Regions from separate parts of the Faecalicoccus sp. LCP19S3_E2 genome, predicted to be linked through region 2. Evidence: predicted binding sites of a transcription regulator. Region 2 holds the regulator's gene; the other holds the start of a gene.
The links. The regulator HrcA, encoded in region 2, represses chaperone genes, less so after heat shock. The targets are predictions, from matches to a motif close to TTTTAGCACTNNNNNNNNNNNAGTGCTAAAA.
Positions count from the first base shown of each region.

Region 1 (6,355 bases), on a different contig from region 2:
AGAAGCTTTGCGGGATGCGGCCATTTGGGATGAATTGAAGGATCGTCTGGGAAAAAGTGCGCTGGGTTTATCCGGAGGACAGCAGCAGCGTTTGTGCATTGCCCGTGCGCTGGCAGTTAAACCGGAAGTGCTTTTGATGGATGAGCCGACCAGTGCCTTAGATCCGATCTCGACTGGAAAAATTGAAGAGCTGACGTTAAAATTAAAGAAAGATTATACGATCGTCATCGTTACGCATAATATGCAGCAGGCAATGCGTATCAGTGATAAAACCGCCTTCTTCCTATTAGGAGATTTGATCGAGTATGGAAGTACAGAAATGATGTTCTCTACACCAAAGGAAAAGAAGACGGAAGATTATATTACAGGGAGGTTTGGATAATGGTTATTCAGACAAAATTTTTAAAGCAGTTGCAGCAGTTAGAGTTGAAGATGACCGAAATGGGACAAAGTTGTTTGAAGGGATTGTCTTTGTGCAAGCATTCCTTGTATGACGGTGATAAGGTTTTGACTCAGGAAGTTGATGAACTGCATGAAGAAGTATCGACATTAAGTCGTGATTGCGATCAAAATTGTATGCGCATCTTGTTGTTGCAGGCGCCGGTTGCCAAAGACTTACGTCGTATTACGGTCGCAACCAACACCGTACGTGACTTAACACGTATCATGGATCAGGAAAAGGAAGTGGCTTCTTTAATTCGGGAAATGGATCACAGTGCCAACAGTGAGATTCATGATTCTATCGCCGAATTGTTCATGGTGGCCAAGGGCATGATTTCCAATGCGTTAAATGCCTATATGAGCCGAGATGAACAAGTTGCGCAGGATGTGATCAAAATGGATGATAAAGCCGATGCCGCTTATCTGGCAACCAAGAATTTTTATACAGATAAACTGGCTGCCAAGGTGGATGATCCGGGAAATCTTGTCAATTTGTTGTTGGTTGGGAAATACTTAGAGCGTATTTGCGACCATGCCGGAAATATTGCACGCTGGGTGTTGTATCAAAAATCCGGTATATTGGAATCAGAAGACTAAAAAATCAATTTGTTCATGTTTAAAGATGTCTGTTGCGGGCATCTTTTTTTGTATAGGAAAAAGGGGCTATGATATTAAATAAGCCCCTTTTGATAAAAGATATAAAGTTTTTGCTTAAACGCTTTTTTCTTTTAAAGCTAATTCAATGAGATGATCTGTTTGACCAGCCATAAAAAGTGGAATGTTTAAAACATCGTCATCTAATTTAAGATTGTCTAATGAATATCGAATACGAAGTTTAACTTTATCCGGAAAAAGCTCTTTGAATTTCTTTAGGCTTTTACTGGTGGTATTGGATTCTGATTTCACTTCAATCGGAAAGATATCGTTATCTCGTTGAATCAAAAAATCAACTTCATAAGGAGGATTTGCTTGTGACCAATATCGAGGTGTTACTTCAAATTGCGTCATTAGAGTTTGCAGAACAAAGTTTTCCGTTAAAGCACCTTTAAATTCAGTAAACAAGCGATTTCCTTCGCCAAAGGCTGTGGGGGCAAGCTTGGCTAATCGACGAAGGAGTCCCACATCAACCAGATAAATCTTGAATGCGGATACGTCATCATAGGCGCTTATCGGAAGACCGGGTGATGTACTACGATAGATTTTATGTACTAATCTTGCATCAATGAGCCACTGCAGTGCATCTTCGTACTCACGTGCCCTGGCTCCGGTTTTCACAACTTTATAAAGAAATTTCTTATTTTCCTTTGCCAATTGAGAAGGAATAGAATTCCAAATCATAGAAATTTTTGGAAATTCATTAACGTTGGGATGCTTGGCAAAATCACGCTCATAGGCCTCGATAATATTGGATAAAGTTTCCTGCATCACATTCACATCCCGTGCTTCCGTCCATATCCGTACTGGTTCAGGCATTCCACCTGTGACATAGTACATTTTTAACTTTTCATAAAGAGGGTTAAAAAAGGCATCTGGTATGGGTTCAATCGTATCGATCGTTTGTATGTATTCAGATAAATTGGAGTCACCATTCGCAATTAAAAACTCTTCGAAAGTCATAGGATCAACCTGCATGAAATTGACCTTGCCTACAGGAAAAGAAGAGGGTTTGGCTAATGCGATTCCTAATAAGGAACCGGCACAGGCAATGTGATACTCCGGTGCATTTTCGCAAAAATATTTCATGGAGTTAATCACATTGGGACAATCTTGGACTTCATCAAAAATAATCAATGTTTTTTCTGATGATATTGTCTGAGAGCTGGCCATGGATAAATTCTGTAAGATGCGGTTTACATTTTTTGTAGTATCAAAGAATTGTTTATATTCTTCATTCTCATCAAAGTTAAAATAAGCAACATTATCATAATAAAGGCGACCAAATTCTTTTAAGATCCATGTTTTACCAACTTGACGAACCCCTTTTACGATCAGTGGCTTTCGATAGGGTGATGTTTTCCAAGCCAATAGTTTTTTTAAGAGAAAACGTTCCATAACTATCATCCTCACATTTTTATTAATAATTTTGTGATTACAATCACACTTTTATTATATTTTAAAGATAAATAATATTCAATCACGTAATTATATATATTTATGTGATTACAATCACATTTTTATAGATTTTTTATGAACAAAAAAAAGAGGTGCTTATGCACCTGGAAACTTCTATTCGATTGGAATATATTTCTTTTCCTCGACTTGTTTTGGCGTATTACTTGGGAAAGTGATCTTTAATTCACCATTGTCAAAGTTAGCCTTGATGTCTTCTTCCTTAATGTTTTCACCAACATAGAAACTACGCGAACAAGAACCGGTAAAACGTTCCTGACGAATGATCTTTCCATCTTTGTCTTTTTCTTCATTGTTGGTGTTACGATTGGCGGTAATCTTCAAATAACCATCTTTTAACTCCAACTGAATATCTTCTTTTTTAATACCCGGAACTTCCATGCTTAATTCGTAATTGCCGTTCTTTTCGCAAATGTCTGTCTTCATCAATTGAGACGAAGTCGTTAAACCAAAATCATCATCAAAGAAATCATCAAACAAATCAAATGATCTAAAACCTGGATAGAATTTCATATACATCGCCTCCATTTTTTCCTAGGCGGTTGTTTACGCAGCCGTTGTTCATGAAATTTCTTCCTCATCAGGTTCCTTACCCTGATTACACTTATTATTATAGTCAAGTTTTTAGCACTGTAAATAGTAAAGTGCTAAAAATTTTATTTTTTTTGTTTTTAATGTTGTTTTTGTTCAACATTATGCTAAAATCTTCGCTTTTCGTATTGAATTTGTGCATATTCACTTAATCGATGCATGTATAAGGCATCATAGACACCGGTTGCAGAACCAACTAAAGGGATTCCCTGTACAAACTTTAAGGCCAAAAGTGTATGTGACATCATGGAAGCAGTACACTTTATTTCCTCTTCTAACTTGAGGTGCTGTCGATGGTTGAGTTTATGATAAACGTTGAATAGCTCATCGCCGGAACAGAAGGTTCCCTGCAATAGAAGAAGAATAAAGATCTTTTCTTGAGAGGTTTCATAAGAAAAGCCATTTTGCAGGGCAATCTGATACAGATTGCGAAATAACAGTGCTGTATATAAAAAGATATCCGGTAAACCTATACCTAAAAGTCCAAGACCTACACCACTGATTCCGGCGCCCAGAACATGGTGCTTGGCAATTCTTTTTGTGTCTTTATGATTACGTTTCCATGTTGTTTGTTGAAACGTATCTTTATCGTATGTCTTTTCAATCCAGGACACGCCTTTGGAAAAGATCAGATCAAAGGCTTTGATAAAAGCGGATGCCAAAGTCGATTGTAGCTTTTTTGGAACTTTTTGAGCGAATTTCTGTTCGATCCAAGGCTCTTTTTCTTGGCATACTTTTGAAGATAACGTCTTTCTTTTCTTTCAATTTTATAAATTCGAAGCTTTTGTTTCCACATAATTGTATTGTAGGCAAAAGCTTTTCATTTTACAAATTGTTAATAATATATTGCATAGTTTTAACGTTGTCATGATTCGTATTTAATGCTTATCGTTTATTCTAAATACTGTCGGAATAAGGAGGAGAACAATGAACTCGAAGATTTTAAGAGGCTCTTTGTGTGCCGCTTTAGCTTGTTCTTTATTAGCTGGGTGTGCGGAAGAAGGGCAGACAGAAACAGTAGATTTAAATGCGATGAGCTTTGATGAAATTGCCGAAAAGGCAAAAGAAGATGGAGAAGTAAACTCTGTAGGTATGCCGGATACATGGGCAAACTGGGGAGAAACATGGACAGAAATTGAAGAAAAATATGGTATCAAACATACCGATACAGATATGTCCAGTGCGGAAGAAATTGCCTTGTTTGCCAATGAAGCAAACGATGCGACCAAAGAAATCGGTGATGTGGGACAGTCTTTTGGTCCGGTAGCCGAAGAACAGGGTGTTACTTTACCTTATAAAACATCCTATTGGGATTCTGTTCCGGATTGGGCTAAAGACGATGATGGTGACTGGATCATCGGTTATTATGGAACCATTACCTTTATCACCAATAAAAATCTTGTAGAAGAAGCTCCAATGAGCTGGCAGGATGTTTTGGAAGGCGATTATACATTAACAATTGGTGACGTTTCCGTTGCGACACAGGCACAGAGTGGTCTGTTAAGTGCAGCCATTGCGTTTGGCGGTGATGAAAGCAACATTCAACCAGGTCTCGATTTCTTTAAGACATTGGCCGAAGAAGGACGTTTGGACATGGGAGATACCAGTGTGGCACGCCTTGAAAAAGGAGAAATTGAAGTTGCCGTATTATGGGATTACAACTCTTTAGGATATCGTTCCCAGATCATGGAAAATAACCCGGATGCCAACTTTGAAGTATCTGTTCCAAGCGACGGAGCCATTCAGAGTGGATATTGTACAATCATCAACAAATATACAAAGCGTCCGTATGCTGCTGCGGTAGCGCGTGAATTTATCTTGTCCGACGAAGGACAGATCAATCTTGCTAAAGGATATGCCCGTCCGATTCGTGATGATGTTGAGCTTCCAGAAGATGTAAAGGCCAGTTTGTTGCCGGATGATCAATACACCAATGCTCGCTTTATTGAAGATCAGGAAGCTTGGGACAAAGCTGTTGCCGATCTATCCAGCTCCTGGCAGGAAGAAGTAGTAGCTTATGCCCAATAAAACAGTCTTTGTTTTATTGGATGGATTACAAAGTCAATATGCCAGAGAACATTTAGGGTATCTGGAACATTGTGTTGAAAAACAGAAAGCGGCGAAATATGAAGTGCTGGGAGAGCTTCCCAGCGCTTCTCGTCCGATGTATGAAATGATCTTTACCGGTGTCAGTGCTTTAGAGCATGGTATTACCAATAATGGGATCATTCGTTTATCGAATCAAAAGCATTTGTTTCAAATGTTGAAAAATGCGCATAAAAAAAGCCTTGTGTTAGCATATTACTGGATCAGTGAATTGTATCTTTCAGCGCCGTTTGATAAGGACACAGATATGCTTCATGAAGATTCAAACTCTTGTATCGATAGAGGCTTTTTTTACTACGAAGATACATTTCCGGATTCTCACTTATATTCGATGGCTGCGCAGTTTATGAAGCAGGATACCTATGACTTTGTATTGATCCATCCGATGGGTATCGATGATGCCGGTCATAAGTTTGGTGCCGGTTCGAAAGAATACAGTCAGGCTGTGATTCAAAATGATAAGCTGTTATCCATATACATTCCGATGTGGTTAGATCAGGGATATAGCGTTGTCGTAGCAGCCGATCATGGCATGAGTGAGCAGGGCTATCATGGTGGAAACAGTGACAGTCAAAGAAATACAGCGTTATATATCATAGACTCTCGTATGCGGCAAGGCTTTTCAAAGAAGCAGCTGACTACGTTAGATATAACTCCTTTATTATGTTATGTATCGGGAATAGAAACATCCGAAAAGATGAAAGATTTGGAGGTGGGTTTACATGACAAAAACAAAGAAGAACAGTAAAGTCTATTTGTTGGCTTTGGTTCCGTTTTTTGTGATCACATTTTTGTTTGAGATCCTTCCTTTGATCAATATCGTCATCAAAAGCTTTACGCCAACCGGAGGCGGAGGCTTTACGGTCGAACATTTTGTGAAGATCTTTTCCACAAGACTTTACCAGCAGTCCATCTGGAACAGTATCTGGATTTCCGTGGTATCGGCTCTGGCCGGTATCGTGATTGCGTTTTTGGCGGCCAAAGCGGCCAATGCGGCCAGTCCCAAGATTCGTAATATCTTTACCAGTGTGTTAAACATCACCAGTAACTTTGCCGGTGTACCTTTGGCTTTCGCTTTTATGATTCT
Region 1 is NZ_JBQKEP010000010.1:7,315-13,669, forward strand. Features, by position in the region: gene pstB (phosphate ABC transporter ATP-binding protein PstB) at 1-382, shown strand, start outside; gene phoU (phosphate signaling complex protein PhoU) at 382-1,038, shown strand; gene ACTQX6_RS09240 (ATP-binding protein) at 1,153-2,493, opposite strand; gene ACTQX6_RS09245 (Hsp20/alpha crystallin family protein) at 2,668-3,084, opposite strand; partial or broken gene ACTQX6_RS09250 (EcsC family protein) at 3,270-3,902, opposite strand; gene ACTQX6_RS09255 (ABC transporter substrate-binding protein) at 4,090-5,190, shown strand; gene ACTQX6_RS09260 (alkaline phosphatase family protein) at 5,180-6,016, shown strand; gene ACTQX6_RS09265 (ABC transporter permease) at 5,991-6,355, shown strand, end outside.
Region 1: a site for HrcA is predicted at 3,194-3,224, ahead of ACTQX6_RS09245 (Hsp20/alpha crystallin family protein). Genes of this name have one in related genera too.

Region 2 (12,944 bases):
TTTTTATCAACGTTGATCTCTCCGTTAGTTGGATGGAATTTAGACGGGTACATGGGAATCATCGTTTCATTCATTATCTTATATAATGCTTATACCTTGATTCGTGAAGTTTTAAATGTGCTATTGGGAGAAGCGCCAGACCCGAACTTGGTGAATAAAATAGATCGCTTTATCTTAAAGAGCCCGGAAGTATTAGGCGTTCATGATTTGATGATTCATAATTATGGACCTAATCGTTTGTTTGCCAGTGCACATGTGGAAGTCGATGCTTCGGATAATATTTTTAAAGTGCATGATGCCATTGACAATATTGAAAGAGAAATCAAAAAAGAGATGGGTATTGAACTGGTTCTACATATGGATCCTGTCAAAGTCAATGATCCGTTGACTGAGCGTTATAAAAAGCTTGTCGCCGATGCGATACAAGCTTTGGGTGTTTCCTGGAATTTTCATGATTTTCGAATCGTATCCGGTCCAACACACGTAAATCTGGTCTTTGATCTGGTCATTCCGTATGATGAAACAATGACGCCTTCTCAAATTGAAGAGAATTTATTGGCACATATCAAATCGGATAAAAAAGTATATCTTGTATTAACAATTGATCATCCTATGGCTTAGACCTGGATGATCTTTTTTATATCTTTGACAAGGTTTAAATCATCCTGTGAAATCTCGTTGGTCACAAGCATATCAAATTCGCGGAATTTACAAAATGTGAAAGGGGCTTTGTCATGAAACTTGGAGCTGTCTGTGACCATGATCAACTTTTCAGTTTGATTCATGACATGTCGTTTAAATCCCAGTTCATTGATGTTGGTGGAAGTAAAGCCTTCACAGTCTTTAAAGCCGTCAGTTCCCATGATCGCAAGATCAATATGTACATGATCGATGATTTCAATGGCAAAGGTTCCGTAGGCGCGTAATCCGGCATTATAAATCATACCGCCGGTAAAGAGAATATCGAAATTAAAGGCAGCGCATTGTTGGGCTGACGGTAAAGAATTCGTTACGATGGTCAAGCTTTTTTTACCCTGCAAAGCAGGAATTCCCAGCAGAACGGTACTTCCGGAATCTAAAAAGACAACCGAACCATCCTGGATCTCGTTTAAAGCACGGATGCCGACTCGTTTTTTGGCTTCTGCATTTTCCTGATTTCGAAATAATAATGGGGTTTCCTGCATCGGATTTTGAATACGGGCATAGCCGTGTTCACGAATCAGTAAAGATTGTGCTTCCATTTCACTGATATCATTACGTAAGGTTTCCGGTGTGACTCCCAATCTTTTGGCAAGATCGATTACGCGTACTCGGCTTTCTTCTAATAAAATCTGACGAATCTTTGATTGACGAAGTTCTTTTTTTCTGGACATATCCATTCCTCTTTTCAAATGTATTATAGCGAAAGATTGAAAGAATAGAAAATTTTTGTTCAGAAGATTTGATATTTAAAAACTTTTTGAAAAACGATTTTAAATATTTTGTTTCATCGAAATAACAAGGATAAATTGTTTTTTTATGGGTTTTAGCTACAATGAGCTTGTCCATGAGGACCACTAATCATATCTGTATCCTCCTAATACGGATACAAATTATTCATCCTTTGCCTGAAAAGGCGTAAAAACCTCAATGCGAGGTTTTTTCTTTTATATAGCCATAGGTGAAATGTTCACCGCATTTAGGAAATTCCTTTAAACAATTGTTTCTGCGATAACTGAATCCATTGTCTATATCGGTTAGCGTATCGATGGAAGATAGATGAATGTTTTCTTTTGCGATACCGGCATTGATCAACATCTGGGCATTGATTCCCTGATTGTCTAATAAAGCTTTTTCGTTGGATAACCTGCGAATATATGAAGAAGTATCTATAGGCAGCTTCTGTATCTGTTCTATGACTTCCATACCTACTTCCAACGAATCAAACTGCAGGCTGGGACTAAAAAAAGCCTGTGTAGTTTTGGGATGGATAAGCTGATTTTGAATGAGGTGATCTATGGTTTTTGCGGTGATTTGTTGTACGGTACCTTTCCATCCGGAGTGGATCACACAAAGACAAGGCGTTGTTTCATCGACCAATAAGATACCAACACAATCGGCGGTAAAGACACCGATCAATACATTTGGCTCGGTTGTATAAAGGGCATCGACATCCATGATGCTGGTATATTTATCAAAGGCCCCCTTTCCTTTATCTTTTGATGTAACATGATAAAAATGATCGGTATGTTTTTGCCATGGCAAAGCCCAGTTTTCTAGCGGAATTGTGATCTTTTCCAACTCTTTTCGATTGGATAATACACCTTGTTCATCATTACATACGTGCAAAGCCATGTTGTTTTGATCGGGACGGGTCGCATCTTTTAGTGTTACAGCACCGTAAACGGTTGTGTTTATAAACTCTATTTGTTTCATATTTCTATTGTAGCAAACCAAAACGAGAAAAATCATTTAAAATTTCTTGAATTTTTAGCACTAAATCCTTGCGTTTGCTAAAGAATATGATATACTGTTAGCAGACAGAGAACAAGAGTGCTAGAAAGGGGCTTGGATATGGGACTGACACAACGTCAAAAAATCATCTTTAAAACGATCGTCGATGAATTTACACGATGTGCAGAACCGGTCGGCTCAAAGACTTTGATGCAGCTGTTGGATTTTCCGGTATCATCAGCTACGATTCGTAACGAGATGGCAGCCCTTGAAAAAGTGGGCCTGTTGGAAAAAACACATACATCCAGCGGTCGTGTTCCCAGTCAAAAAGGATATCGGTACTATGTAGAAAATCTGATGGAAACCAACCTGGATGCCAATGTGAAACATTCTTTGCAGCAGGTATTTTCCGAAAGACATTATTCATTGGATGAAGTCGTAGAAAAAAGTTGTGATATCTTAAGTCACATGACCAATCTAACGAGCATTGTCTTAGGGCCGGACAGTCGTTCACAAAAGCTTCAGCATGTACAACTGATTCCGATCAGTGAAAAAAGTGCAGTAGGCATTATCGTGACCGATCAGGGCCATACAGAGAATAAAGTCTTTGATTTTGGTACGGAAGTATCGGTACAGGATATTAAGACATGTACGGATTTGTTGAATGATCAGCTGGTAGGAACACCTATCAGTGAAGTCGTTGACAAGATGAAAGAAATCGAGCCTTTGATGGCAGCCAAGGTTGTTCGTCACGAAGTGCTGTTTGAAGCCTTTGTGACAGCATTTATGCGTTTTGCCACAGAAAAGGTCAAGGTTTCCGGAAGAAGCAATATGTTGTATCAACCGGAATTCAGCGATTTAAATAAGCTGAAAGAGCTGATGGCTGTATTGGAAAGCTCCAGCTTATTTCATCAGTGGACCGATCAAGAAGATAATGTGGCGATTCAGATTGATCAGCGAAATGAGTTGCTGCAGATTGGAGATTGTTCGGTCGTTACGACAAAATTTCATTACAACAACGATGAGGAAGGGCAGTTGATGGTCGTAGGGCCAAATCGAATGCAGTATTCCAAAGTGGTTGCCCTGATGGATTACATGTCCAGCGTGATTGAAGATGTCTTTGCACAAAAAGGAGGCGGAAATGACGATGAGCAAAAAGAATGAGAAAAAAGAAGAAAAAAAGATGGAAGAACAGCCGGAAATCAAAGAACAGAATGATGCGGACAAGGAAGCGAATGTCGAAGAAGTCAATCCTTTAGAAGCAGAGATCGAAAATTTGAAAGAAGAATTGGCAAAGGCTAAAAACGATGTAGCTCGTGCCTATGCCGATACAGAAAATATGAAAAAGCGTCTGCAGAATGAAGCGGATATGACAAAGAAATATCGTTTCCAGCAGGCCGGACTGGAACTTCTTCCGATCTTGGATGGTATGGAAAGAGCTTTGATGGTTCAAAGTGAAAATGAAGAAGTTTTAAATTATGTCAAAGGATTCGAAATGATTCATCAGCAGTTAGTCAATGTGCTGACAAATGAGGGAATCAAAGAAATTGAAGCAATGGGACAACCTTTTGATCACAATACGATGCAGGCTTTGATGCAGGAAGCCAAGGAAGGTGTAGAGCCGGGAATGGTCATCGAAGTGATGCAGAAAGGTTATATGTTAAAGGATCGTATATTAAGACCTGCCTTAGTGAAGGTAAGTGAGTAAAGGAGGAATCGACTATGGCAAAAATTATTGGTATTGACTTAGGTACAACAAACAGCTGTGTGGCTGTCATGGAAGGTAAGGATTCAAAAGTAATCCCTAACCCGGAAGGAAATCGTACAACACCAAGTGTTGTAGCATTTAAAAACGGAGAACGTATTATCGGTGATGCCGCTAAACGTCAGGCAGTTACCAACAAAAATACGATTTCATCCATTAAACGTTTGATGGGTACAAACCAGAAAGTAGAGGCCGAAGGAAAACAATACACACCACAGGAAATCAGTGCGATGATCCTGCAGTATTTGAAATCTTATGCAGAAGATTATTTAGGAGAACCTGTCACAAAAGCAGTTATCACTGTACCGGCTTACTTCAACGATGCTCAGCGTCAGGCTACTAAAGATGCCGGAAAGATCGCCGGATTGGAAGTAGAACGTATTATCAACGAACCAACAGCGGCTGCTTTGGCTTATGGGATTGATAAGACAGATAAAGAACAGAAAGTTTTGATCTACGACTTAGGTGGAGGAACATTCGATGTTAGTATCCTGGATTTGGCTGACGGTACTTTTGAAGTATTATCAACAAACGGTGATACCCACTTAGGTGGAGATGACTTCGATAACGTATTGGTTGATTGGATGGCTGATACTTTCAAGAAAGAAAACGGAATTGATTTGAAACAAGATACAATGGCTTTACAGCGTTTAAAAGAAGCTGCTGAAAAGGCAAAGAAAGATTTAAGTGGTGTTATGCAGACACAGATCAGCTTGCCATTTATCTCTGCCGGAGCCAGTGGTCCATTGCACTTTGAAGCTACATTAACACGTGCTAAATTTGATGAAATGACAAAATCTTTGGTAGATCGTACAATGATTCCGATTGAAAACGCATTGCGTGATGCCAAATTGTCTAAGAGTGATATCGACCAGGTATTGTTGGTTGGTGGATCCACTCGTATCCCGGCTGTACAGGAAGCTGTACGCAAGGCATTAGGTAAAGATCCTAACCATTCTGTTAACCCGGATGAAGCCGTTGCCATGGGTGCTGCCATTCAGGGTGGTGTTATCTCTGGTGATGTAAAAGACGTATTGTTGCTGGATGTTACACCATTGTCATTAGGTATCGAAACTATGGGTGGTGTTATGACTGTATTGATTCCACGTAATACAACGATCCCAACAAGTAAATCGCAGATCTTCTCAACAGCTGCAGATAACCAGCCGGCTGTAGATATCAAGGTATTGCAGGGTGAACGTCCAATGGCTGCCGATAACAAAGAATTAGGAAACTTCCAGTTGACAGGTATCGCACCGGCTCGTCGTGGTGTCCCTCAAATTGAAGTTACCTTTGATATCGATGCCAACGGTATCGTTCATGTCAGCGCTAAAGATAAGGGAACCGGAAAAGAACAGTCTATCACGATCCAGAACTCCAGCGGATTAAGTGATGATGAAATCGATCGTATGGTTCGTGAAGCCGAAGAACATAAGGCCGAAGATGAAAAACGTAAAGATGAAATCGATTTACGTAACCGTGCCGAAGGATTCATTGCACAGATCGATGCGATGTTAGAGGATGGCAAAGACAAAATTGATGCCAAACAGGCAGAAGAAACGAAAAAATTGCGTGATGACTTGCAGAAATCTCTGGATGAGAATAATATGGAAGATGTCCGCAATAAATTAGAAGCTTTGGAAAAGGCCGCACAGATGGCTGGTCAGCAGATGTATCAGCAGCAGGCTAACCAGGGCGGACAAGACAACACAACGCATACTAATGATGATGTTGTCGATGGTGAATTTACCGAAAAACACTAATTTTTAAAGTTCTAGCTGTTGCTAGAACTTTATCATGAGATAAGGAGGGAAATCATGGCTGAAAAAAGAGACTATTATGAAGTACTGGGCGTTGCCAAAGATGCCACAGAGGATCAGATCAAGAAAGCCTACCGAAAGTTGGCCATGAAGTATCACCCGGATGTAAATAAGGATCCAGGGGCTGAAGATAAATTTAAAGAGATCAATGAAGCCTACGAGGTCCTTAGCGATAAAGATAAACGTGCCCGTTATGATCAGTTTGGACATGCCGGTATGGACGGTGCCTTTGGTCAGGGCGGATTCCAGGGTGGATTCAGTGACTTCGGGGACTTGAATGATATTTTCGGTTCTTTCTTTGGAGGCTCCGGATTTGGCTTTGGAGGTTCCTCCCGAAGAAGTGCTAATCAGCCTCGTCAGGGGCAGGATCGCTATATGCAGATGCGTATCGATTTTATGGATGCGATCTTTGGCAAGACCGAAACCATTACTTTAGAAGTGGATGAACAATGTTCGCATTGTCATGGCAGTGGAGCCGAACATCCTGAAGATGTACAGACATGTCCGACATGTCATGGTAGCGGTTATGTTATGACACAACAAAGAAGTATGTTTGGTGTGATTCAGCAGCAGTCTGTTTGTCCGGATTGTCATGGAACGGGTAAAAAAGTTACGCATGTTTGTCACAAATGTCATGGCAAGGGCTATGAGCATAAACGTGTAAAGCTGGATATAAAGATTCCGGCTGGCATTTCTACCGGTCAACAGATTCGTATCGCAGGCAAAGGAGAACGTGGATCTAACGGTGGACCAAATGGTGATCTTTATATTGAAATCATCGTACAGCCACATTCTACTTTTAAACGAGAAGGAAATGATATTTACATCAAAGTACCAATCAGTGCTTTGGATGCGACAATCGGAACCAGTGTACAGGTACCGACCGTATATGGTGATGTCGAGTTGAAAATTCCGGAAGGAACACAGCCTAATACAAAATTTCGTTTGAAAGGGAAAGGTGTCAAAACTTCTCGTCAAACAGGTGATGAATTTGTTGAAGTGATGATTGAAATTCCAAGGAAGCTGACACGTAAAGAACGTGACTTATATGAACAGCTACGTAAAGGGCAAAAGGAAAGCCCGTTTGAACGTTTTAAAAATTCATTTAAATAGAATGAATCCCACCTCAGTTGTTGAGGTGGGATTTTATTTTGCATGGTCTTAATTTCCATCCAGAACTGTGTTTATTTTTTGAATGGCAGTCTTTACTGTTTCTTGATTGGGAACCATGACATAAGCTGTGTTTCCCAATTCGGCGCACATTAACTGCTCTCCGGTTCCATCGACCATGAATTGTTCGATAGTCCAGCTGGGATTTTGATCTAGTTGAAACTGCACCAGTGCAGCGATTTCATCTTTTGATAAGTTGGTTTGGAAAGAATCGCCCAGTGCATTTAATAAAGAAGCATAATTGACCAGAATCGACGGTGATTTGATTTGATTGATGATGCCCATCAGCACAATTTGTTGGTTACGAGTGCGCTGTCTGTCCCCGCTGGCATAGGCATACCGCTCTCTGGAAAAGCGTAAAGCCGTTTTTCCGTCGAGATGCTGCAGACCGGCCTCGATATGAAAACCATCATTTTGAACATTCTTGCCAACCGCTGCTTCCTGCGGAATATCTACATCAATACCACCCAATGCATCTACGACTTCCTGAACGCTTTCAAATCCGACTTTAAAAGAATAGTTGATTTTGATACCAAATAAGTTCTCAAGAGTCATTTTTGTTGTATTGGTTCCATTTAATCCGGTATGTGTCAATTTATCCATGGCGCCATTTTGACAGCCGTCATCCGCATCACAAACAGTTTTTACATAATAATCTCTGGGGATACTTGTCAATAAAATTTTGTGTGTAGTTGGATTGATAGTCACAATCATATTGACATCGGATCTTCCGGTATCTTGAATACCGGTTCTGGAATCACTTCCTGTAATCAGTACATTAAAGGGATTTTTTGTGACATCATCTACGGCATCGGACTGCATCGTATCTTTTAAGTCAACTTCTTTTTGAAAAATAACGCGTGTGTTTTGATTGAAATTCGCATATGCTTCCATATCTGTAACATTTGACCGGCTGGATTCCGGCAAAATCACAGACTCCACCTGCCCTGCATAAAAAGCCTGGAGAAGATTGACCAGAGAGTCATAGTTTTGTTCGTCAAAATCGACCTTTAATTCGCGTATGGCCTCTAGACATCGGTCGGTCTTGTTGCGGGATATTGTTCGCAATACTCCGATCGATCGCCCCTGCAGGTCTTGAATCTTCTGATAGCTGCTGCTTTCTTTGACAATCACAGAGACCATAGAAGCACTGTGAGAAATACCGGAAATTTGTTCTAACATTACCTGCGTGCTTTGTATAGAAAAGCCGATAAATCCGCTGCTGATGGCAACCAGTATTGCCGATACGGCACAAACCCATCTTTTCCATGTTTTTTGAAGAACTTTATGCTGAAGCAAAATCAATAAGGTATCTAATGTACAGAGAAAGGCTGTCAACAAAAACAAAAAGCGAGGTGGCAAAATCTTTAGTTGAATCAGCGTCATCATCAGATATCCTGTGCAAAGTACAAGCAAGATGGAAATGATCGTAAATAGTGTTCTGTCTTTTTTTGTCATAGAGGGCATTCCTTTCCGTTTCTATTGAACATTAGACTTGTCAAGCCATATTAGTAATAGCTATAATGAAACAGTTAATGACTATAGTATAATATAAGTCATAAAATAAAACTAGAAAGCAGGGTATCGAAATATGAGAAAAGATACGTATCAGGAGCAAGACGAGTATATTGATCTGGGTCGTTTGTTTATGACTCTGTGGCATCACGCAGGCATGATCTTACTGTGCGGTATACTCTGTGCTGTATTGGGGTTTCTATATTCTGTTGTTTTTATAACACCTCTATATGAATCCAAAGCGATGATGATCGTTAATCCGGGTCAAAGAGATATTGTGACATCCGATCAGATCAATTCAGCCGAAAAGCTGGTCGATACCTATAGTGTGATCATTACCAGTGATACAGTGATGGATCAGGTGATTTCCAATTTAAGCATGGAGCACAATTATAAGGAAGATGTGAAATTTGTAGGTGTAGAGCCGGTCAACGGCACACAGGTCATGGAAATTAGTGTATTGGCAACGGATCCGCAGGTGGCACAAAAAGTTTGCACACAAATTACTCAGGTTGCACCGGGTGTCATCGTACAAGCCGTTAAAGCCGGTTCCATGGAGTTGGTTTCGGCGGCTACGTTAAATGAGCATGCCGTATCCCCCAATCGATTGAAAAATGCTTTCTTTTCGTTTTTGGGAGGTTTCCTTTTATCTTCTGTGGTTATTTTGATATACAGTTTGTTGAACAGCCGCATCAAAGAGGGAAAGGATCTTCAACAGGATGGCCTGATTTTACTGGGAATTATTCCAGCATACAGAGGTGATTGAAATGTTGAATTTGAAAAACAGAAAAACGAAGAAATCCCCCATCAAACTTGTCAATCAGGAACAAGCTCCTTTTGCCTATGTGGAGGCTTATAAGTCGTTACGGACCAACTTAGATTTCCTGGCGGCCAAAAATGGATATCATTCAATTTTGGTTACGAGCGGATCTCCCAATGAAGGAAAGACAACTCTTTGTCTAAACCTGGTTTGTTCACTGACTGAAAGTGGAAAAAAGGTACTTTTGATGGATTGTGATTTACGAAAAAGCAGTGTAGCTGCTTATCTAAAAAAGAATCGTCGGAATTTTGGCGTGACCGATGTTTTAGCCGGGAAATGTACTTTAGATGATGCCATTTTTTTCAGTGATGTCATACGAAGTGATGTCTTGTTGTGTGGAACGATTCCCGATAATCCGGCAGAATTGATGGGTTCAGCAGAAATGGTACAACTCTTACAAAATGTTTCAGTATCGTATGATTATGTGATTATTGATACTCCACCGGTTTGTGTTGTGACCGATGCAGCTATTTTAAGCCGATATGTCGATGGGTGTGTTTTAGTAGCACGCTCAAATGTTTCCACAAAACAAAACTTTGTCCGCGCAAGACAGGCATTGGAGGATGTGCAGGCGAATTTAGTGGGTGCCGTTTTAAATGACTATGATTCGCAAAAAAGTGCGTATGGAAGATCGTATTATGCCTATCAGGAATATGGTTACGGCAAAGAAAAGTCAAAAGATGGAATGGTTGAGTGATCTGCATTGCCATATGCTTCCATGCATAGACGATGGAGCTTCTTCGATAGAGATGGCTTATGAGATGTTAGAAATGTCGGCTTTACAGGGCGTGAAACAGATTGTCTTTACACCTCACTTTGATGTGGACCGGCAGAATCTGCATGAATTTTTAAAGGCTCGACAACGATCCTTCGAAAGCATACAGGCGTGTATCGATCGTTTGGGAATCAAAGCACAGCTGGGTGCTGAGATATATTTTCGTTCTCATATGGCATGGGAAGAAGTGCAGCAGCTTTGTTTTGAAAACACACCGTATTTTTTAGTGGAATTATCTGTATTGAATGAACCGGTGGGATTGAATGAATGGATTCGGGAGGCCGTATCCAAAGGATGGATTCCCTTAATAGCACATGTAGAACGATATCGCTATATCAAAGAGAATCCGGAAATTTTAAAAGAATGGATACACTCCGGAGCTTATATACAAAGCAATGCCGGCTGGTTTTTAAAAAGTCGGCACAACAAAAAGATATTTAAAAAGTATATGGAAAATGGTTGGATAGATTCTATATCCAGTGATGCGCATGATATCCGGTATCGTATGCCCAATTTACAAAAGGCCTATCAAAAGCTGGATTCTGTGAGTAAAGAAAAGTTGCGTATACAAGGAAATATGATTTTTGAAGGAAAAACATGGAAGTGATTTTTTGAAGGTTAAATGACTCATTTTATAAAAGAGTCAAAAGGAGAACGATTTTGAAAGAAGATAATCCGATGTCTTCATCCATTTTTATGATCGAAAAACAGAATAAAACCAGCTATTTATTTTTAAAGCGTGTGCAGGATATTGTCTTTAGTTTGACAGCTTTGCTTCTTCTTTTACCCTTGTTTGTCCTGATTAGCCTTACGATCGTTTTGAATGATCCATCAGCAAGCCCTTTATATAAACAGGTGCGTATCGGTCAGGGCGGCAAACCGTTTGTGATGTATAAATTTCGGACGATGATCAAGGGTGCGGAGCAGATGAAAGACCAGATATCCGATCAGAATGAACGCCATGGACCGGTTTTTAAGATGAAAAGAGATCCACGTATTATTAGGGTAGGATATTTTCTGCGAAGTACATATTTGGATGAGTTGCCACAACTTTGGAATGTGTTGTTGGGAGATATGAGCCTTGTAGGGCCCAGACCGGCTTTACCGGCCGAGGTGGAACAGTACACAGCCTATCAAAGAAATCGGCTTTTGGTAACGCCCGGATTGACCTGTTTTTGGCAGGTATATCCTGATCAGAACGCTTTGTCCTTTGATGAATGGGTGGCCATGGATCTGGAATATATAGAACAGAGAGGTTTACTGCTGGACTGGATGCTGATCTTAAAAACGATCAAAGTAATGGTTTTTGCCCGGGGAGAATAAGCATGGCCTATGTCAAGAAGATACGTATCCTGCATGTGGCGCAGGCGGCCGGTGGAGTCGATCGATATCTTAAGATGTTGCTGAAATATTTGGATAAAAATCGTTTTGAAAATATTGTTATCGCATCCCATGACTATAAGCAGGAAGAATATCGAGACCTGGCCGATCACTTTGAATATTTGGATATGGAACGCTCAATCGGTTATCGTGATCTAAAGGCCGCTGTTTCGTTACGAAAACGAATCCGGTATTATCAGCCGGACAGCATCTATGCGCATTCCAGCAAAGCAGGCGCTTTATGCCGATTGGCCAATCTTGGCTTATCATCTCTATGTGTGTATAACCCTCATGGCTGGTCTTTTATGATGCAGGTGCCAAACCGAAAACGAAAGGTCTATGTCTTGTTAGAAAGAGGAATGGCATTTTTTACCGATCAAATAGTCTGCATTTCCGAAGCCGAAAAAAAAGCTGCGTTACAACACCATATCTGTAAAGCATCAAAGCTGCATGTTATCAAAAGCGGCGTGGATATTCAAACGTACCAGAAAAGAAAACCGTCAAATGTTCAAAAAAAAGATTTGCACATTCCCGAAACTTCCATTGTTGTAGGAATGGTTGGCAGATTGGAGCCTCAAAAAGGAGCCGATATCTTTTTGAAAATGGCAGAGCTTCTTCTGCAAAAACGAACGGATATTCATTTTCTATTGGTTGGCAGTGGCGCTCAGAAACAAGATCTTTTAAACTTTGCCGGGACACATGGTTTTCTGGAGAATGTACATATCACGGACTGGGTACAAGATCCATATGACTATATAGAACTTTTCGATATTGCGGTTTTGCTGAGCCGCTGGGAGGGCTTTGGTTTGGTCATTCCCGAGTATATGCTTTGTCAAAAACCAATCGTTGCCACATTTTGTGATGCGATTCCGGAGTTGATACAGAATGGACAGAATGGATTTTTAGTTCCTAAAGAAGATGCGAAAACAGCCTGTGATCGTGTTCTGGATCTATTGGATGACAAAGAACTTCAAACGAAATTTAAACAAAACGGTTTGAAAAAAGTGTATGAACAATATGATATACAACGCGTTTCAAAAGCGCATGAAGTGTTGTTTGAAATGATACAGAATCAGGGAAGGTGACATTATGCAGGTAGCTCTGATTACTTCCGGATATATGCCGGTACCAGCCTCCCTGGGTGGAGCGGTAGAAGCATTAGATACCTATCTGATCCGGGAAAATGAAAAACAGGGAATGTTAGCCTTAACAATTATATCGGCTTATGATGCAAAGGCAAAACTCCTGGCCGACAGATATCAACAT
Region 2 is NZ_JBQKEP010000001.1:96,126-109,069, reverse strand. Features, by position in the region: gene ACTQX6_RS00610 (cation diffusion facilitator family transporter) at 1-621, shown strand, start outside; gene ACTQX6_RS00605 (DeoR/GlpR family DNA-binding transcription regulator) at 618-1,373, opposite strand; gene ACTQX6_RS00600 (polyphenol oxidase family protein) at 1,627-2,415, opposite strand; gene hrcA (heat-inducible transcriptional repressor HrcA) at 2,554-3,597, shown strand; gene grpE (nucleotide exchange factor GrpE) at 3,575-4,141, shown strand; gene dnaK (molecular chaperone DnaK) at 4,156-5,961, shown strand; gene dnaJ (molecular chaperone DnaJ) at 6,016-7,131, shown strand; gene ACTQX6_RS00575 (LCP family protein) at 7,180-8,646, opposite strand; gene ACTQX6_RS00570 (YveK family protein) at 8,780-9,469, shown strand; gene ACTQX6_RS00565 (CpsD/CapB family tyrosine-protein kinase) at 9,471-10,220, shown strand; gene ACTQX6_RS00560 (tyrosine-protein phosphatase) at 10,126-10,905, shown strand; gene ACTQX6_RS00555 (sugar transferase) at 10,959-11,621, shown strand; gene ACTQX6_RS00550 (glycosyltransferase family 4 protein) at 11,624-12,763, shown strand; gene ACTQX6_RS00545 (glycosyltransferase family 4 protein) at 12,768-12,944, shown strand, end outside.